3 linked regions of the Pedobacter sp. W3I1 genome follow. The protein of the gene in region 1 interacts with the protein of each later gene in a pairwise test. Links are inferred from orthologs where the notes say so. Each region holds a gene or a part of one and is shown in the gene's direction. Other genes may lie near its edges. The genes, in order: rlmB, QF042_RS24245 and tsaE.

Region 1 (7,134 bases):
TATGTTAATAGTGGTTTTTATTGCTATGACTTATCAAGCTGAATTTTTAGCTCATGATAATTTCATATGTTATATGTTTATTATATAAGGTCTTTCTGCAAATTTAATTAAAAAAGCAAGGAAATAAAATGTCATCAACCCGTTTAATCAAGTTATTAGAATTTTTAGAAAGTGATCCCAACGATCCTTTTATACTATATGCCTTAGCCACAGAGTATAACGCACAAAATGATAAGGAAAAGGCTTATTCTTTTTACCTTCAATTAACGGATAAACATCCCGATTATGTTGGCACCTATTACCATTTGGGTAAATTATTGGAAAAAGACGATCAAAAAGAAAAGGCAATCGCCATTTATCAGAAGGGAATGCAGGTAGCACGCAACAAAAGAGACATGCATGCTTTTTCTGAATTACAGGGTGCATATAATACGGCGGCTGGATTAGATTATGACGAGGATTAGTTCAGTTAACGGTTATCAATTTTCAGTTCTGAGCTAATGCAAACAAAACCTATAGCTGCAAAAAAACAGTGGTTATTTATTAGAAACGTAATCTTTTTTACATTTACTTCATTTGGAGGTGCACAGGCACACCTGGCGCTGCTGCTTAAATACTTTGTTCAGAGCACTAAATTTATCTCTGAAGAAGAACTTTTAGAGTTAAATGCACTGGCGCAGGTACTCCCTGGACCAGCATCTACCCAAACACTGGTTGGGATAGCCTGGAAAGTTGGCAAACTTAAACTGGCCATTATTACTTTCCTGATCTGGATTTTACCTACAGCAACTGTAATGACCTTTGCGGCAATCAGTTATGCTTTGCTCGATCAGAAACAAAAGTTTAATGACATTTTAGAATATATCCAACCAATTGCACTCGGTATTGTAGCTTACGGGGCATGGAAACTTGGTAAAAAAGTATTATCCTCGCAGGTTTCCATATTTCTGGCCATTGCCTCAGTTATTGCTACATTAGTTTTAAGAAATGCCTATGTGTTTCCATTATCAATATTGATAGGCGGAATGATCTCTTCAGCCATAGAAACACCAAAAGAAGAGACAGAATTAAGGGTTAAACTTTTTTCGAATATCAACCCACGGAAACTGGTTTATTTTATTGGTGCATTACTGCTGTTTGCTTTAGTAGGGGCGATCATCAACAGGACATCGCCTTTTAGTCTACCCATTCGTTTACTCGAAAACTTTTACCGTAACGGGATATTGGTTTTTGGAGGTGGGCAAGTACTTGTTCCCTTAATGTTTACGGAATTTGTAGAGATGAAGCACTATTTGCCTTCATCAGGATTTTTATCTGGTTTTGCATTACAGCAAGCACTACCTGGCCCAACATTTTCTTTTACCAGCTATTTAGGCGCATTAAGTATGAAGAATTTTGGATACGGATTATGGGGCCAAATTTTAGGAGGACTAATCGGGGTGATCGGCATCAACTTACCGGGACTAATCCTCGTTTTATTTATTGTACCATTTTGGGATGATTTAAAAAAGATCTCTCGAATCCGTCATAGCCTTTCCGGAATCAATGCCGTTAGCGTTGGTTTTATTATTGCTGCTTTTGTGCTCCTTTTAATACCAATGGGCTTTAACTGGGTATTTTTAGGAATTATGATCGCTACCTTTCTGTTGCTTAATTTCACCAGGGTAAGTCCGCCAGTTATTGTATTGGCGGGGATATTGATTGGGTATTTATTTTAGTATTTCCAAATCGAGTTTATAAAAAATAGTTAAATTTTGGAAAGCAATTGCAGAACCCTGTAGGTTAGTGCAGTCCCGCTTTCACTGCTGCTCCGATGAAACCTGTGAAACAAGCAAGCACACAATAAAAAGCAAAAAATACAGTGCTTAAATCGGGAGCATTCGTTCTATCGGGTTTAATTTGGTTGGTTCCCTGCTGTTAAGCTAGTCTTTCGCGCCAGTCACCATATTTTTTAGCTTTTATTGCAGCTGAAATCCTTTTTTGTCATACTTAGGGATAAGTATTGCATAAAAAACAATATAATTAACAGTGAATTTAAGGAGATAAACGGTCTCAAAGTATCGTCATTTCGACCATAGTGGAGAAATCTTTTAAATTCATTTCAATAATTTGCTTCGAAGATCTCTCCATTCCGTTGCACTCCAGTCGAGATGACGACCCTTGTACTGGAATCTGTCAATGTAGCTTGTCGAAGGGCAAAAAAGCTAAAAACCTTTATGCTAAAAATGAGATAAGTTTTGTTGCTAATAACAGCTAGATTGCTTATTCCTAAAACGGTGGATCATCATCATTATAATCATCCATTTTTGAAGGACGGATAATCACATTGCTTTGTTTTTCAAAATCCTGAGATGGGTACATGCCAGCGGATGGATCTGCAGCAAATGAATTTGGTGGTGCATTAAAATCATCTTCCAGATCCACGAACTTCACAAACTTACCTATGAATTTAAGTGGTACAATTCCGGTTTCACCGTTACGGTGTTTTGCAATAATAACCTCGCCAATACCAGCCTGTGATCGCCCTTGCTCGTCTTCAGTAATACCATAATACTCAGGACGATACAAGAACAATACCATATCCGCATCCTGCTCAATTGAACCCGATTCACGTAAATCGGATAACATCGGCCGCTTTCCTTGTAAACCTGGTCTGCTCTCTACCGCACGACTTAACTGTGATAGTGCCAGCACTGGAACATCAAGTTCTTTTGCAACAGATTTTAGTGCCCTCGAAATGCTACCAATTTCCTGCTCACGGTTACCACCGCCTTTTCCCTCGCCTTTACCATGCATTAACTGCAGGTAATCGACAATTACCAATTGAATATCGTATTGTGATTTTAATCTTCGGCATTTTGCCCTGAACTCGAAAATATTCAGTGCAGGTGTATCATCAATTAATAGAGGTGCTTCAGTTAAACGGCCAATTTTACTGTGTAGCTGCTGCCATTCCCATTCCTGTAAATTTCCTTTTCTGATTTTTTCCTGCTCAATTTCTGCTTCTCCAGAAATTAAACGATTAACTAACTGAACTGACGACATCTCTAATGAGAATACTACTGTTGGTTTTGCAAAATCGACGGTGGCATTTCTCGCACAGGTTAGTACGAACGCCGTTTTACCCATCGCCGGACGTGCAGCAATAATGACTAAATCCTGCTTTTGCCAACCACCGGTTATCCTGTCTAATCCTGTAAAACCTGTTGGCACACCAGTTAAACCATCAGTTTTAGTACGAAGCTCTTCAAGTGTGGCTAATGATTGTTTAATAATATCGTCCATTTTCTGTGTATCTCTACGCAGGTTATTCTGGGCGATTTCAAAAAGTCCTTTTTCTGCCTGATCTAAAAGATCAAAAATATCAGTCGTATCTTCGTAGGCATTTGTAATAATTTCGGTAGAGATTCTGATCAGTTCACGCTGAATATATTTCTGAGAAATAATACGCGCATGAAACTCAATATTCGCTGCCGAAGCAACCCTATTGGTTAAATTGGTAATGTAGTAAGCACCTCCAACTATTTCTAAAGTGCCTAATGTTCGCAGTTCAGCCGTTACGGTTAAAATATCAACCGGTCGCGATTTTTGAAATAAAATATGAATCGCTTCAAAAATTTTCTGGTGGGCAATGTTATAAAAAACCTCCGGTTTTAAAACATCAATTACAGCAGAAAGTGCATCTTTTTCGAGCATCAATGCCCCAAGAACTGCTTCCTCAAGATCTAATGCCTGAGGAGGGATTTTCCCTTGTGAACTTATGGTATTACTTAACCTGCTTTTTCTAGCAGTCATACTGTTCTTTCCGCCTTGTTCATTATCGATACTCATTCCACAAAAGTAATTAAATTTTGACGCGGTTGTTTGAATTAGTTACTAGCTGTTTGTTAACAAATTGAAGCATAATCAGATTAAATTTTCTAGGATTTTATAATCGCAAAAATTTTTAAACAATTTAATGTTAATAAGAATGATATAGATTAGGGCTAAAACATTTTATTTGAATACTTTTGCCTAACAATTTCAAAACATGGATAATTTTAGAAGACCGCAACGAGCAAAAGAGAATAATGAGTTTGTATTCGGTATCAGGGCCGTAATAGAGGCCGTTAAAGCAGGAAGAGACATTGAAACCATTTATCAGCAACGCGGTTTGGGCGGGGAGCTTTTTCTGGAGTTAAAAGCCCTTCTAAAAGATACTTTAATTCCTTTAAATTCGGTTCCGGTGGAGAAACTGAACCGCATGTCGCAGAAAAATCATCAGGGCGTAATTGCAGTTATTTCTCCAATTACCTATCAGAATATTGAAGACATTATTCCAGCTGTTTTCGAAAAGGGCGAAGTTCCATTAATTTTGGTTTTAGATAGCGTGACCGATGTCCGCAATATGGGTGCAATAGCACGTACAGCCGCTTGTGTAGGTGTTCATGCTATAGTTGTTCCGTTAAAAAATGCGGCGCAAATTAATGCTGATGCGATTAAAACATCAGCTGGTGCATTATTTAACATTCCGATTTGCCGCCATGCCAACCTGCACAAAACCTGCTTGTTTCTACAGGAAAGTGGCCTTCAGATTGTAGCTTGTACCGAAAAAACCAGTGATTTTATTTATGCCCCAGATTATACCATGCCCACAGCAATTGTAATGGGCTCTGAAGATGAGGGGATTTCTAATGATCTTTTAAGGGTAGCCGATCATTTAGCTAAAATACCAATGGCTGGAAAAATCGAATCGTTAAATGTTTCGGTAGCTGCCGGGGTAATTTTATATGAAGCTGTTAGGCAGAGAACCGTTTAATGTAAAGGGGATGTAAAATGGAGGATGTAATATTTTAACTAGATCATTCCTCGATTCGTCCTCCTGAGTGTTAATTTACTGTATAAAAATCAATATATAACTGACGTTTTTAGCTTAGGTTTTTGGAAATGAATGTCAGCATTCCATAGGGTTTAGCAGTCCCGCTATTCATTCCAGCCGATGCTGATTCAGTGCCGATTTTTCGGTAAAGAATCGGCATCCACTGCTATCGGGTTTATAGTGAAAGGCTTGTGCAAGGAATATATCTCCCAAGCTATCGATAGCGTTAAATGTTTCGACTGGAGCGCAGCCCAGAACTTTCGGGAGAGAAATCTTTGAACTATGTTTATTTGAATAGTTCAAAGATTTCTCCACTGCGGTCGAAATGACGACTGATTTTTACAATTTGCATGGGCAACCCGGTAGCTATAGGGATGTTTCAGGATCTTCCATTACAGGTAAGGTAGGAAATGTAAGATGGATGATGAAAACTATGCTACATCATCCATTTTACATCTTACCTCATCCATTCTAAATAAACTTGTTGCCAAATCGGGATTTAACTTCCGCTACAAACTCTTTAACCCTTTGCTCTTCGTTTCTTGGGCAGATCATGAGCCATATTATTGTTTTCAACCACGATATAATCGTGCAGCCCTTGTAGGACAACCAATTTATCTTTCGGAACATTTACCATACAGTTCGATGAATCGAACATCAATACCTGCTCTGAAGGAATAACAGCATTACCTACATAATCTTTATCAGCCATTTCATAAATAGAGGCCCAGGTCCCTAAATCAGACCAACCAAAATCAGATGGAAGCACATAAACATTATCTGCTTTTTCCATAATTCCAAAATCAATTGAAATATTGGTGCATTGGAAATAAGCATTATTGATAAAGGCTTTTTCTCCCTCAGTATTCAATTCAGACCTGCCAATATTAAATATTTCGTACATATCTGGCAGGTGTTTCTCGAAAGCGTTTAAAATTGCTTTAGCCGACCAGATAAATATCCCGGCATTCCACAAGAAATCGCCGCTTTGCAAAAATGATTTTGCCAATTCTAAATTTGGCTTTTCTGTAAACGTTTTAACCTTATGCAGATCAGTATCCGTGTTGAGTACATAATCTGTGTGCTGGATATAACCATAACCCGTATCCGGGCGGTTTGGTTTAATACCCAATGTGATTAAACAGTCATTTTTAGATGCAGCCTCTAAGGATTGTTGAATGGATTCGATAAAACCATCAATATTGGCAATGGTATGATCAGAAGGTGCAACCACAATAGTGGCATTCGGATTTAACTCCGCAATTTTTAAGCTTCCGTAAGCAACACAAGGGGCAGTATTCCTCATTAAAGGTTCGGCCAAAATCTGGTTATCTGTTAATTGCGGTAATTGTTCTTTAATTAAATCTGAATAAATTTCGTTGGTAACGATAAATATATTTTCAGGTGGACAGATTTTTAGAAATCTTTCGTAAGTACTTTGAATCAGCGTTTTTCCAACACCAAAAAAATCGATAAACTGTTTTGGGTATTCTGTTCTGCTTACTGGCCAAAAGCGACTTCCGACGCCACCAGCCATAATTAATGCATAATAATTTTTATTCATTTTATAAGTTAAAATTACACAATGCCTTCATTTAAAAGATCGTGTAAGTGGATCATGCCAAAGTAAGTATTTTGTTCCAGAACTAACAACTGCGTTATATTGTTTTGTTTAATAATCTCTAAGGCATCAACAGCTAAAGCATCAAATTGTATGCTCTTTGGCGTTCTGCCCATAATATCTTCAGCTTTTAAGTTTGCAATAGAATTGTTATTTTCTAACATCCTCCTAATATCACCATCGGTAATAATGCCAAGCACCTTATCGTCGTTATCAACAACAACAACAGCACCCAAACGGTTTTTACTAATTTCTATCAACACATCTTTAACTGGGGCGGATGGATGTATGGCAGGCTTTTCATTAGATAAGGCCAGGTCCCGGGCTTTTAAATATAATTTTTTTCCTAAGGACCCTCCCGGGTGATATTTTGCAAAATCAGATTCGTTAAAATCTCTACATTCCAATAAACAAATCGCTAAGGCATCGCCCAATGCCAATTGTGCCGTTGTACTGGTAGTGGGGGCCAAATTATGTGGACAAGCTTCTTTTTCGAAAGAGGTATTCAAAATCAAATCGGCTTGCTCGGCTAAAAAAGAATTCAGCTCACCAACCATCCCGATTAGAAGATTGCCAGATGTTTTTAACAAAGGAGTAAGGACTTTTATTTCTGGCGTGTTTCCACTCTTAGAGAGGCAGATTACAATATCATCCA
Region 2 (7,165 bases), 2.7 Mb from region 1 along the record:
AGAATTTTATTGTTAATTTTTTAAAATACCTTTTAGGCATTTAGAGGTTTTGTTATCTTGCATGACCAAACAATATTTTTATGCACAAAAACGCTCTCCAGCCCTCCGAAAATTTCAAGAAGATGGCAGCCAAGTCTGTACAAGCCATTACCTTATTCGTTGCTACCTATATAGTATTAATAATATTTACATTGGCGCTAACCGCAGTTTCCTGTTATTTGGGGATAAAGCTGATGGAATACATCAGCTCTTCCATTACTTTTATTTTGGGCATCGGTTTGATAGGTTTTGGTTTTATGATCCTATTTTTTCTGGTCAAGTTTATGTTTAAGAGCAATAAGCTGGACAGGTCTCATTTATTGGAAATTACCAGGGCCGATCAGCCTGAAATCTTTAAAATGATTGATGAAATTGTTTTAAGCGTACAAACAGATTTTCCGAAAAAAGTATACCTATCGAATGAGGTTAATGCTGCCGTTTTTTACGATTCGAACTTTTGGAGCATGTTTTTTCCTGTGCGCAAAAACCTGATGATCGGATTTGGGCTGATCAATACTACCACTGCTGATGAACTGCGTGCAATATTGGCCCATGAGTTTGGCCACTTTTCGCAAAGGAGCATGAAGGTTGGTATTTATGTATACCAGTTTAATAAAATTATTTACGATATGCTTTATGATAATGAAAGTTATGATAAAGTAACACGGGGCATAGCGAGCGCAAGTTCTTATATTGGTATTTTTGTGTTAATTTCTGATAAGATAATCGGTTTGATGCAGCAGATCCTAGTGCGTGTTTATCAGGTTTTAAGTGAGAGTTATAGCAAACTTTCACACGAAATGGAATTTCATGCCGATGCAGTTGCCGCAGTAACCGTAGGTTCTAAACCGCTTGTTGATTCGTTATTGCGCATGCAGCTCGCAAACCGTTCAGTGGATATTATCTGTAACTACTACGAAAGAAAAATCGATGAGTGTGTTATTTCGGCAAATATTTTTCCGCAACAGATTTTAGTAATGAATTTTTTGGCTAAAAGGAATAAACTGCCTTTCGAAAATGGACTTCCGCAGGTAAGCATTGGCTATTACAACCGCTTTAACAAATCAAAAATATCCTTTTCCAATCAATATGGTTCACATCCCGAAACCGATGAGCGTATTAAAAGATTAAATGATCTCGGAATTCCTGTTGCAAAACCATACCATGAGATGGCGAACTCGCTACTTGTTGATCAGGAAAAAATAGCTGAAAAATTTACGGCACAGATATTTCAGCATGCGGTTTACCGAGAGCAACCATTGGTACAGCAATTTAGTGACTTTGAAGCGGATTTTTTGAAAGAAAATGATCAAAATTCTTATCCAGATATTTTTAATGGTTATTTCGATTATAGAAATCCCTATCATCAATTTAACATAGATGTATTTGATCTGCCAACAATTCCATCTGAATTGAGCGTTGAAGAGTTTTTTGATGATACCAACTTAAGCGTAATGTATGAGCTGAAGGCATTGGAAGCTGATCTGACTACGATAGATAATATAGATTCGCAGGTGATCAATGTTAAAACGTTTAATTACGACGGCAAAAAGTATTCGCTGGCTGATTGTAGGGCAATGATCGATTATTTGAAGGATGAAATAAGTAAAAAAAATGAGCAATTGGCCCTACTCGACGTAAAGGTTTTTGAATATTTCAGGTTTTTGGCAAAAGAAAATCAAACTGAAGCAACATTTAAATCGCTTTCAATCAAATATAAGCAGGTAGCTGAAGAGTTTACTGTTCAAGAGAATGCTTATTTAGATCTGGCCAATGCAACAAGATTTATGCATACATCAGCATCCAAAGAAATGATCAAAAGAAAGATGGTGGTGGTTAAAAAAGAAGAGAAAAAATTTAAGGATTGTTTGATTGCAATCGTTAACGATGATGAGTACGCCAATTTAATAACCGAAGAGGCAAAAACAGCCCTAGCGGAGTACTTAAAACATGATTACAAGTATTTTGGAGCAGATCTTTATTTTGATGAAGAGCTTAAGGACTTATTTTTTGCGATGAATTTTTTCGGAGGAGTAATATCCGAACGACATTTCCTTACTAAAAAAGAACTTCTGAACTTTGATGCAAAGTTGATAAATCCGGTATTTAGTTAACGTAAAAAAGCCAGTAATTAATCTTACTGGCTTTGATGCTTATTCCGAATCGCGGTTTTTATTCGCTATCTGGCTGTCTCTCGTGTTTTTCTGCACTGTAATGGCGCCAAACAGCGAGAGTAAAAAGGCAAAGGCATAAAACCCTTTTTCGCTGGGCAGCAAAGTAGCATTCCACAAACCAATCACCAATAAGGTAATGGTTAACAGCGTAGAGAACCAACTGATGCCGTAATAAATTTCAGTAACCGGAATTCCTTCCAATTTATCGCGAACAGCTTTTTGTAAAGAGATTACGGCGAAAAGGCCAAACATCAATACGGTAAAATAATATCCTTTTTCATTGAGAAGCATATCAGAACGCCACAGGCCTACAATAAAGCCGATCATTCCGATACCTAATGCAAGCCAGGCAGCTGCCACGAATGCATTCGATGGTTTTTGATTCATTGTTTTGAGATTTAATTTAATTCAATAGACAACGCTAAAGATTGGCAAAAGGTATAAAAATTAAAAGATAGTATTTTAAGTTATTTTAAAAAACTAGCTTACTGGGAAGTGCAGAACCAAACAAAATCAGATCTTTTGTATTATAGCTGTATAACCTTATCTTAGTTATATGCGAACATTGCTTACTTCTGCCCAAATGCGCAGTGCCGATCAGTTTACCATTGCCAATAAACCCATTGCCTCTATCGATCTGATGGAAAAAGCTGCAAGGGCTTTTGTTCAAACTTTTTTAAGAGATGAGTTCGATACGAATAAAAGTATTGCTATATGCTGTGGAAAGGGGAATAATGGGGGTGACGGACTGGCCATAGCTCATTTGCTGATTGCCAACGGATACGGGAATATAAAAGTCTATATTATTGACTTCGGTAAAAAACAGAGCGACGATTTTGCCATCAACCTGCAGCGGATTGAGGAAACACGTTGTAAAAAAACAATCATTACTCAGGCTTCTGATGTAAAGAATCTGAAAGCTGATTTAATTATCGACGCCATTTTAGGCTCTGGTTTAAATAAACCTTTAAGCGGAGAATTTGAGGCGCTGGTACAGGCCATTAACAAGCTGAATAAAAAAGTGTATGCGGTTGATGTACCTACTGGTTTTTTTGCTGAAGGTAAGCTGCCTAAAGATTACAATGGTATAAAAGCCTATAAAACAATTTGTTTTCAACGGCCGAAGATTAATTTTTTCTTCCCAGAGTCGGCCATGGCGACTGAAAAATATGAGGTGGTTGATATTGATCTGGATGAGGCTTTTATCCAAAAACAAGAGGCTGATTTCTATTTGGTGGAGGAAGGTGATATTGAAAAGATCCTTCAGCCCCGAAAATTGTTCAGTCATAAAGGAACTTACGGCCATGCACTGATTATTGCGGGAAATACCAATACCATGGGCGCGGCTTTGCTTTCTTCAATGGCCTGTTTAAATACAGGGGCAGGATTAACTACAGCCTGTATCCCACAGCATGGATTAACAGCTTTAAATACCGCCCTGCCAGAAGTAATGGCCCTGCCAAGGGATGAATATACAAGGATAGAAAACCCAAAGAAATATCAGGCAATTGCTATTGGTCCGGGCTTAGGTACCGAAGCTGAAAATGAAAAACTGCTGGAAAGCTTGATTATGGCCAACCTGGCAATGATCATCGATGCAGATGCTTTAAATATCTTAGGCGAAAGACCCGATCTAATCAATAAACTTGCCGCAAATACCATTATCACCCCACACATGAAAGAGTTCGATCGGTTATTTGGCGAACATGATAACTGGTGGGACAGGCTGCAAACAGCTAAAGGACAGGCCAGGAAGCAGAAGATCGTTATTGTGCTAAAAAACCAATATACCTTTATCTGCCTGCCTACAGGCAAGGTGCTCATCAATCCTACAGGCAATCCGGCGATGGCGCAGGGCGGAATGGGCGATATCTTAACTGGCATTATTGCAGGCTTTGTAGCACAGAAATATACCGCAACAGATGCCGCTATTTTGGCTTGCTACATCCATGGAAAAGCAGGCGATCATTTAGCACATGAACACTTTGTGGTTACTGCCTCGCAGGTTGCAGCCAGGGTGTCAAAAGAAATTAAAGTACTTGTATCCAAATAGTTTGTTTATGATGTCGTTAACCACAATTGTGGAAAAAAAACCGCATTAATCTACTATGCTTCTAGTTAATAATTTATAGTTTAAAGGAATATTAAAATAACAGATAGCTTAAAACGGAAAAAAATTATTATGGCACAAAAAGAGTATACACTGAATGAATTAATTCAGGAATCGGCAGAAAATCCAAATGAAAACGATTTTTTCGAATTAGAGAAACCGGCTATGCTGGAGGTAAATTTAAAAAATCAAAAAATCCTGGCAAAAGTAGGTTCGATGGTTGCTTACATCGGAAATATAGATTTTAAAAGAGAAGGGCTGTTGAGTAAAGGTTTGGGCGGTTTATTAAAGAAAGCCATATCAGGCGAAGGTACCTCATTGATGCACGCAACCGGAACAGGTAAACTATATTTAGCCGATGAAGGTAAGAAAGTAAAGATTATCAAACTACAAAACGAAGCAGTTTTTGTAAACGGAAATGATGTATTGGCTTTAGAAGAGAATATCAAAAACGAAATAAAAATGCTAAAAAGCATTGCAGGGATGATGAGTGGTGGTTTATTTCAGGTTAAATTATCGGGCAGTGGCTATATTGCCATTACCACGCATGGTGAGCCAATCTTATTGAGGGTTACAGGCAACCAGGCTGTATATACCGATCCTAATGCTACAGTGGCCTGGTCTGAAAACTTAACGCCAAACATTAAAACCAATTTAACTTTCGGTTCTTTTATCGGAAGAGGAAGCGGCGAATCTTTCCAATTGGAGTTTTTCGGAGAGGGTTGGGTATTGGTACAGCCTTACGAAGAGGTGAAGTACGCAGCTAAATCTTGATTTGGTAGAATCGTCATCTCGACCGCAGTGGAGAGATTTTAATCGATAAGGTTTCTCCATTTCGTTCACTCCAGTGGATAAGATTTACAAATTAAATGTATATGTATACGCTTTTTTTGGAAAGCAATTGCAGAAGCATTTAGGCAACGATAGTCCTGCCATCCGCTTTACCTCTCTGCGTTCGGTGCCCGCTACTGTCAGGTTTAGGGGGCACTGCTTGTTTTACTATTGAGGGTTGCAGGGTGCAGAATAATCACCTGCCCCCTCTATTCCTAAACCCGGTAGTAGCGGAAATCCTTTTTATTGCCTGGAAGGAAGTTTATCTATGCTTTTCGCCTGTAGGCAGAAATTGCAATAAAAAGATTGGAGTGTATAACGGGACTATAGTACCTACAGAGACTGGAATGTTCGTTTTCACATTACGCATAAATAATCTAGATAATTAGTCCTTTTTTTTGGAAAGCAATTGCAGGAGCATTTGGGGTTAGGTAGTCCTGCCATTCGCTTTACCTCTCTACGTTCGGTGTTCGCTGCTGCCAGGTTTAGGTGGCGCGGCCATTCATCCTATTTAGGGCTGCAGGGCGCAAAACCATTGCTTACAAAGGGCAGGCGAAAGGTCAAAACCCACAGCCCCATTGTTCCTAAACCCGGTAGTAACGGAAATCCTTTTTATTGCTTAAAATAGATTAGACTAAACGTATTGCCTGATGTATTGAATTTGCAATAAAAAGATTGGAGTGTATAACGAGACTGCAGCACCTACGGAGTCGGAACTGTTCGTTTTCTTATAATAAACATCAACGAAAATTAATGTTATAAAAACAAAAAATCCCAACATTAATAAATGCCGGGATTTAATATTTTAACTAATAATTTCTACTTAAACACCACCCATTACGGTTAGTTTTTCCATTGTTGGGTTAACACTTCCGCCCATAGGCTCTATAGTTACGGCGAAAGCCTGTGCTTCCTGAATGGCTTGCATTTTTAATAACGCTTCGTTGTTAGTTGAATCCGTTTTTCCGAATACGCCTAAACTTACCGGTTTGCCGTTTACCAAAGCCCATAGCTGGTATTGATGTTCTGCATCGGTTTTGGGTAAATCCATAGCTACATAGTTAATCAGTACACTTTTATCTTTCTTGTTCCAGTAAACTTTCATTTTCGAGCCAGGGCTAAAAGCCTGACCAGCCATTCTGATGGTTGCCCATTCTTTACTGTCGGCCATTGCAGCCATATTATCCAAGCCCTGGTTTTCAAATTCTAACTTGCTTACCAGGCCAGCAAATTTTTGTTTATCCAGGTTTAAACTTGCAATTTGGTCGTGTGCGGCATTTAGCTTGTTATACGTAATAAACAATGCTGCCGTACTTACCACCAATAAAGCTATACAAGCAACTAAGGCGTAACGCAAAGTTCTTACTTTGGCATCACTTCCATCTAAACGTATAATTCTTGGTTCTTCTGTATAAATAGGTTCGGGCTGAACATTCACATGCTCTTCAACTTCATTTAACCCCAACTTTTCGAATAATCTTGTTTCTACATCTGCAGATGGTTCCACAGCATTTTGCATAGCATATTGCTCCATAGCTTGCTCAATGGCAGCTATTTCATCTCTTACCTCAGGGTATTGAGATGCCATTTCCTCTACCTGCAACGCTTCTTCAGGTGATAAATCACCTAAAACGTACAGTTCGAGTACTCCAGATTCGATATATGCTTTTAAATTTTCCACGCTCAATTAAAATTCCTTCTCAATTCAATAATAGCCAACCGGATCCGGGTTTTCACCGTACCTAATGGCAGATCTAACTTTTCTGCGGCTTCCACATGGGTGAAACCCTTGTAATAAACTAAATCAAGAACTGCTTGTAAATCCGGTTTAAGGTTCTCTACAAGTTGCTTAACTCCAAGAACATCAGGATTAAACGTTACCTTGTTTTGTTCTTCAACGAAACTTACGTTATTTTCTATATCTTGGTTTTTGAGTGAATTCTTAAAGTCTTTAGAACGTAGTTTGTCGATCGATAAATTGCGGGCAATGTTCATCATCCACGTAAACAAA
Region 3 (7,142 bases), 3.0 Mb from region 1 along the record:
TTAGGGCCAATTTTTGTACTTCCTGATATGCCTGACTGTGCCGCTAAAACGGTGTTTTCGCCAATTTCGACATTATGTGCAATTTGGATCAGGTTATCGATTTTTGCACCTTTTTTTACAATGGTTGATCCCATTGTTGCACGATCTACAGTGGTATTTGCGCCAATTTCTACATCATCTTCGATAATTACATTTCCGATTTGAGGTATTTTATTGTAGGTACCATCTTTTTGTGGCGCAAAACCGAAACCATCGCTTCCGATAACGGTATTAGCATGGATGACCACTCTGCTACCGATTATTGAATTGTGATAAATTTTTACACCAGGAAAAAAAGTGCTGTTATTGCCGATTTTAGAATTAGCGCCAATAAAAGTTTGCGCATTTATTTTGCATCCCTCAGCAATTTCTACGTTTTCGGCAACATAGGCAAAAGCATCAATAAATACATTTTTGCCAATTTTTGCTGTTGGGTGTACAAAAGCCAGCTTATCAATTCCAGATTGTGCAGCCTGTGCGTTTACCGCCTCGTTATATTTATCCAACAAAATGGTAAAGGCACTATAAGGATTTTCAACCCTTATTAAGGTGCTGGTATAGGGTTGGGTAGGCGCAAAATCCTTTGAAACGATAACAACAGAAGCCTGAGTTGAATACAAGAAATTTTCGTACTTAGGGTTCGAAAGGAAAGACAAAGAGCCTTCCTTACCATCTTCTATTTTAGAAAGTTCGGTAACGGCTACATCAGGGTTACCATCAATGGAACCGTTTAGAAACTGACTTATCTGCGTGGCAGTAAATTGCATCGTACAAAGGTATATGTTAAATTGATATGAACAAAAAAACCTGCTCGGGTTAAAGGGTGTATATTTACACAATAATAAGACTTAAAACGGCACTAAAAGTTAAATATTTTGTTAAATAACCTTAAATCCCTCTGGGGTAACAGAGGATATATTTTTCTACAGTTTTTTGTAGCGACTCCAGGTTGGACAAATCTGAAGCCTTCGCAATATCAACAATATCGTTATTTTTCATCAGAATCTTGATATTTCCAACCCCTGCGTTATATGCACGGTTTTGAATTGAATCGGTAAAAACAAAATACCTTGCTTCTTCAGACTTGATTTCTAATAAATTAACGGCTGCATCCTGCAAAAAGTTTACACGGTCGTGATTAGCCATTTCGTTACCCATTTCTACTTTATAGAGATTTCTGGAGGTAAGCATTTTACACAGCGTAGACAAAATTTTATCTGGGTATTTGGTCCAAACCTTAACTGCGGCATAAATATCCTGATCATCAAGGTTGGTAAAATGTTCGAGATTTTCGTGCTGCGCAAAGAAATTAGCCTCGTTAATATCGTTTTTTAAGAAATAATTTAATGATGGTGAAGCGAATAAATCGGCTCCAGCGGCTGATAATTCTTTTGCACGCTCTAATAACTTTACCAACATCATCTCGCCCGATATAACCGTTTTGTGCAGATAAACCTGCCAGTACATCAGCCTGCGGGCAATTAAAAATTTCTCGATCGAATAAATGCCTTTCTCTTCGATCACCAGGTTATCCTCGTACACGTTAAACATCTTAATAATCCGGTCGAAACTGATTACGCCTTCGCTAACGCCCGTAAAAAAACTATCACGGTTTAAATAATCCATTCGATCTAAATCCAACTGACCGGAAATCAATTGATGAAGGAACTTTTTAGGATAGGTGCCATTAAAAATCTCAATGGCATGAGTTAAGCGCCCATTAAAATGTGCATTCAGGTCCTGCATCAGCTTTGCTGAAATATCTTCATGTTTAATTCCGGTAACCAAAGAATGCTCTAAGGCGTGTGAAAAAGGCCCATGGCCGATATCGTGCAGTAAAATGGCCAAAATGGCGGCTTCTTCTTCGCCATCGGTAATTGCATGTCCTTTGCTTTTTAAAAGGTTGATGGCCAAACTCATTAAATGCATGGCACCTAAGGCATGGTGAAAACGGGTGTGTAAAGCGCCCGGATAAACCAAATGTGTCATTCCGAGCTGTTTGATGTAACGCAACCGTTGGAAATACGGATGTGAAATTACATCGTAAACTAATTCGGACGGAATACTGATGAAACCGTAAACCGGATCATTTATTATTTTCTTCTTGTTCAATCGTTAAAAATAGTTAAATAGATAGATACGGTACAAAAATTGCTATTTTTATTTATAGTTTGATTTACCTGCCAAATTAAAAAGGCAATACTTACCTATTTTTACAAAAACATGCAAGAAACTAAAATATTATGGGCCGATGATGAAATCGACTTATTAAAACCACATATATTATTGTTAAATGATAAAGGTTATCATGTAACCACATTTACCAATGGAAACGACGCGTTAGAGGCATTTGGGAAAGCTCACTTTGATCTGGTTTTTTTGGATGAAAATATGCCGGGAATGAGTGGTATCGAAACCTTAGGGGCCATTAAAAATTTAAATCCCGATGTTCCTGTTGTGCTGATTACGAAAAGTGAAGAAGAGAACTTAATGGAAGATGCGATAGGTAGCAAAATTGATGATTATCTGATCAAACCCGTAAACCCGAAACAGGTTTTACTAACCATTAAAAAGCTAATCGATAATAAACGCCTGGTAAGCGAAAAAACTTCTATGGCTTACCAACAGGATTTCCGCCGTTTGGGCATGACTTTAGGCGATAGGCTGAATTACGAAGAGTGGGTTGATGTATATAAAAAAATCGTTTTCTGGGAGCTTGAATTAGAGAAACTGGATGACCCACAGATGCATGAGATTTTAACCATGCAAAAACAGGAGGCCAATACACAATTTACAAAATTCATTGAAGAGAATTATCTCGACTGGATTAAGAATAAAGATAAAGCTCCTTTGCTTTCGAATGAGCTGTTAAAGAAAAAAGCTTTTCCTCATATTAATGATACTACACCTGTATTTTTTATCCTGATTGATAATTTGCGTTACGATCAGTGGAAAATTATCAATCCTTTAATATCAGAATATTTCAGAATTGATGAAGAGGATATGTATACCAGTATTTTGCCAACGGCAACACAGTATGCCCGTAATGCAATTTTCTCCGGAATGATGCCTTTGGATATGGAGAAACGTTTTCCTCAGCTTTGGCAAAATGATGATGATGAAGGTGGAAAAAACATGCACGAAGAGGCTTTTTTGGCCGATAACATTAAACGCAGTTTAAGAAAAGATTGTAAATTCAGTTATAATAAAATCCTCACTTTTGAGCAGGGAAAAGATTTGGTTGATCAAACGAACAATTTGTTGCAGAATGATTTTAACGCCATTGTATTTAACTTTGTTGATATGTTGAGCCATGCCCGTACCGATATGCAGATGATTCGTGAGTTGGCTAATGATGATGCGGCTTACCGTTCGTTAACCCTATCCTGGTTTGAACATTCGCCGCTTTGGGATTTATTGAAAAAAATCTCTCAGAAAAAGGTAAAGGTGATTATCACCACCGACCATGGGACTATCCGCGTTAAAAAACCGGTTAAAGTAATCGGCGATAGAAGCACAAATACCAATTTAAGATACAAACAGGGTAGAAACCTTAATTTTAATGCGAAAGAAGTGTTTTTAATTAAAAACCCTCATGATGCCTTATTACCCAAGATCAATATCAGCAGCAGTTATATTTTTGCACGAGAGGATAGTTATTTTGTTTATCCGAATAATTACAATCAGTTTGTGAATTACTATAATGAAACCTTCCAGCATGGGGGTATTTCACTGGAGGAAATGATTATTCCCGTAGTGACGTATTCGCCGAGGTAATGAAATAGAATTGAGATACTAGATTTGAGGCCTGTCTTTTTTCAAGAGGGCCGTCCTCCTGAACTTGTTTCAGGATCTGTCACTACACTGATTAATTAAAGATTTCTCCTCCAAAGGAGCTCCTTTGGAGCAGTACGGTCGAAATGACGATATATAAAAGGCAAAAGCAATGCAATTATGTATTACTTTTGCCTTTATTTTTTAAAAATGGATATCGAAGTAAATAGTTTAGCAGATTTACCCGCTGTTGCACAACAGCTTTCAGATTTTGCCGGGAACCAAAAAGTCTTCATTTTTGAGGGCGATATGGGGGCTGGAAAAACAACCTTCATCAAAAATTTCTGTAAACATTTAGGTGTTGATGATGTGGTTTCGAGCCCAACTTATTCTATCGTTAATGAATATGAAAGTCCTAAGGGTCCGGTGTTCCATTTCGATTTTTATAGAATAAAAGATATTAACGAAGCCTATGATTTGGGCTATGAAGAATATTTTTATGGTGGTGGCGTTTGTTTAATCGAATGGCCGGAGCGAGTGGAAGAATTATTACCCGAAAAATTTATTAAAGTGGAGATAAATGTGCTGGATGAAAACCGCCGATTATTCAGGTTTTCGAAGGTATAACAATTAGTTATCAATAAATTAACAGATTTTCCTTATCTTGAACAACCTAAAACTACCAAAATTTTAATTCAACATGGCTACAGGATTACGCGAAGGAATGGCCGATATAGCTCGTCAGGGTTTACTACAAACGCAAGAGGCAAAGTTAGAAACCAGAAATAAAAAGAACAGTCTATACATAGGAATACCCAAGGAAATTTCTTTCCAGGAAAATAGAATTGCGCTAACCCCTTTATCTGTTGCCTTGTTGGTAAACAACGGGCACCGGGTTGTTTTAGAAAGTGGGGCAGGCATCGCCGCTAATTTTTCTGATACCGAATATGCAGAGCAGGGTGCTAAGATTACCTATAACAAAAAAGAAGTTTTTGATGCTGATATCCTGGTGAAAATTGCGCCCCCCATGCTGGAAGAGATTGAGATGATGCACAAGGGGCAAACGCTTATTTCTTCTTTACAAACCGGAACGCTAAAGCAGGATTATCTAAAAGCATTGATGCATAAAAAAATTAATGCATTATGTTTTGAGAATCTTCGCGACGAAGGTAATGTCCTCAGCGTAGTACGCGCCATGAGCGAAATAGTAGGATCGACCTCTATTTTAATTGCTGCAGAATATTTGAGTAATGTAACAGGAGGTAAGGGATTAATGTTAGGGGGCTTTACTGGCGTTCCTCCAACAGAAATTGTTATTTTGGGCGCCGGAACGGTTGGCGAATATGCCGCCAGAACAGCTTTGGCATTAGGGGCGGAGGTAAAAGTTTTCGATAGTTCCATTTACCGTTTACGCCGTCTGCAGAATAATTTGGGCAGCAGGGTATTTACTTCGGTAATGCAACCTATTGTTTTGAATAAGGCTATTGTAACCTGCGATGTAGTAATAGGTGCCATCAGGGCTACCCACGGACGTAGTCCGTGCATCGTAATGGAAGAAACGGTTGCCCGAATGAAACCACACTCGGTGGTAATTGATGTAAGCATTGATCAGGGGGGCTGTTTTGAAACTTCTGAGGTGACAAATCACACCAATCCGGTGTTTAGAAAATACGATGTAATTCACTATTGTGTGCCAAATATTGCTTCTCGCGTGCCAAGAACGGCCTCTTACGCTTTGACGAACATTTTTGCCCCAATTTTATTGGATATTGGTGAATTTGGGGGCTTAATGAATATGGTGTGGAATACGCCTGGTATCCGCGAAGCGCTTTATATTTATCAAGGTAATTGTACCAATAAAGATCTGGCCGATATGTTTAACCTGCCGTTTAAAGACCTTGAATTGTTGGTGGTTTCGAATCAATAGAACCATACTCCGTCATTGCGAGGAGGAACGGACGAAGCAATCTAAATATAGACGTTTATGAAATTCAATTTATTGATATTTTTTCTCATCATCTCTGTTTCGGGTTTTGCTCAAAACAAACCTTTGGCGGCAAAAAAACTGGTGATTGTAAGTTCCTATAATCAATACCTCGCTTCTATAAAAACGAATCCAAACAACGAGTTGGTCGAAATCAAAAAAGCTATTCCCAATATCAAATTAGATATCCGCTACGCCACTAAGAATAACTTTATGCAGCAGGTAATGTATAAGCAGGCGAGGGCATTCGCCAGAAAACCAGTGGTAGAATCATTAAAAAAAATCCAAAAGGAATTAAATAAAAAAGGCTACGGCTTAAAAATATTCGATGGGTATCGGCCTTATGTTGTTACTGTTGAGTTTTATAAAAAGGCCAGCGATAAAAATTTTGTAGCTAACCCGGCAAAGGGGTCTAAACATAATAGAGGTTGTGCCGTAGATTTAACCTTGATTAATCTGAAAACAGGTAAAGAAATACCTATGCCAACCCCTTACGATAGTTTTTTGGCTGCCGCTGCGGCAAAATACGAAAAGGTATCGCCAGAGGTTAAGAAGAACCGCGATTTTCTGATCGCTATAATGGGTAAGTACCAGATGAATGTGCTGGATAACGAATGGTGGCACTACGACTTTTCTGGCTGGAAAAAATACGATTTGATGGATATTCCTTTCGAGAAGCTTTAGAGGTTTATTAACCACTAGTTCATTTGTTCAATAGTCATTGGTTCATTGGGCTGGGAGCATACCAATTAGTTTCGTCATTTCGACTGGAACGCAGTGGAATGGAGAAATCTATCCTTTTCCGTGGTGTAAGATGTTACCATCTTACACTAAATTTATTAAATTTTAGCTCTCCAATTGTCAGGTGGTAACACCTGACATCACAAACTACAAATGATGTGGCTTTCCGTATTGTTCCATTTTTACCCTGGCCTTATCTTCCTTTACAGCCAGTTCAAAAATATAATCATAATCATCATCCGTTAATTCCTCTTTAGGTTTTTTGCCACCAAGGGCTTCAATAATCTCGAGTACGGTGTTAGAATGGCCCGCTACAATAACGGTTTTGCCAACATAATTGGTTTTAATGCTGTCTACCAGCGATTTAATGTCTTTATAATCAATCACCTTCGGAATCACCAATGAATCTAATGTTTGGTGTGCTCTTTTTGTCGGTGTGGCAAAAGCAGCATCAAATTTTACCTTTTTAAGGTAGGTTGCTAAATCTCCTGCACGAACCCTTCCTTCATCCGAAAGATCAGGATTGGTATCCTGTGGGTTCGATTTGTCTTTCTCTGCGTGCCTAACAATCCAGACATTAGTGGTTTGTGCTTTTACAGATTGA

The links.
Region 2: the proteins of rlmB (region 1) and QF042_RS24245 interact in binary tests that used the Escherichia coli proteins (3 or more experiments, as listed by UniProt). The link is inferred for Pedobacter sp. W3I1 from one-to-one orthologs.
Region 3: the proteins of rlmB (region 1) and tsaE interact in binary tests that used the Escherichia coli proteins (3 or more experiments, as listed by UniProt). The link is inferred for Pedobacter sp. W3I1 from one-to-one orthologs.

The regions. Positions count from the first base shown.
Region 1 is NZ_JAUSXN010000001.1:3,250,286-3,257,419, reverse strand. The notes cover bases 3,082-5,914. They hold rlmB (23S rRNA (guanosine(2251)-2'-O)-methyltransferase RlmB), read left to right. Parts: upstream 3,082-4,030; coding sequence 4,031-4,798; downstream 4,799-5,914. Other genes in these bases: dnaB (replicative DNA helicase), read right to left, coding at 3,082-3,831. Also shown: QF042_RS13630 (electron transfer flavoprotein subunit beta/FixA family protein), read right to left, coding at 1-1; QF042_RS13625 (tetratricopeptide repeat protein), read left to right, coding at 129-464; chrA (chromate efflux transporter), read left to right, coding at 501-1,718; more of dnaB, read right to left, coding at 2,269-3,081; QF042_RS13600 (SIS domain-containing protein), read right to left, coding at 6,437-7,134. UniProt on the Escherichia coli protein: Specifically methylates the ribose of guanosine 2251 in 23S rRNA.
Region 2 is NZ_JAUSXN010000001.1:5,923,122-5,930,286, reverse strand. What follows is about bases 2,154-5,017. They hold QF042_RS24245 (NAD(P)H-hydrate dehydratase), read left to right. Parts: upstream 2,154-2,769; coding sequence 2,770-4,266; downstream 4,267-5,017. Other genes in these bases: QF042_RS24240 (AIM24 family protein), read left to right, coding at 4,396-5,017; yiaA (inner membrane protein YiaA), read right to left, coding at 2,193-2,600. In the rest of the region: QF042_RS24255 (M48 family metallopeptidase), read left to right, coding at 123-2,153; more of QF042_RS24240, read left to right, coding at 5,018-5,097; QF042_RS24235 (anti-sigma factor), read right to left, coding at 5,978-6,835; QF042_RS24230 (RNA polymerase sigma factor), read right to left, coding at 6,838-7,165. UniProt on the Escherichia coli protein: Bifunctional enzyme that catalyzes the epimerization of the S- and R-forms of NAD(P)HX and the dehydration of the S-form of NAD(P)HX at the expense of ADP, which is converted to AMP.
Region 3 is NZ_JAUSXN010000001.1:259,861-267,002, reverse strand. Bases 2,891-5,731 are described here. They hold tsaE (tRNA (adenosine(37)-N6)-threonylcarbamoyltransferase complex ATPase subunit type 1 TsaE), read left to right. Parts: upstream 2,891-4,023; coding sequence 4,024-4,440; downstream 4,441-5,731. Other genes in these bases: QF042_RS01110 (alanine dehydrogenase), read left to right, coding at 4,514-5,731; QF042_RS01120 (PglZ domain-containing protein), read left to right, coding at 2,891-3,816. Outside these bases: lpxD (UDP-3-O-(3-hydroxymyristoyl)glucosamine N-acyltransferase), read right to left, coding at 1-806; QF042_RS01125 (HD domain-containing protein), read right to left, coding at 928-2,151; more of QF042_RS01120, read left to right, coding at 2,263-2,890; more of QF042_RS01110, read left to right, coding at 5,732-5,740; QF042_RS01105 (M15 family metallopeptidase), read left to right, coding at 5,798-6,481; QF042_RS01100 (phosphoglycerate mutase family protein), read right to left, coding at 6,686-7,142. UniProt on the Escherichia coli protein: Required for the formation of a threonylcarbamoyl group on adenosine at position 37 (t(6)A37) in tRNAs that read codons beginning with adenine.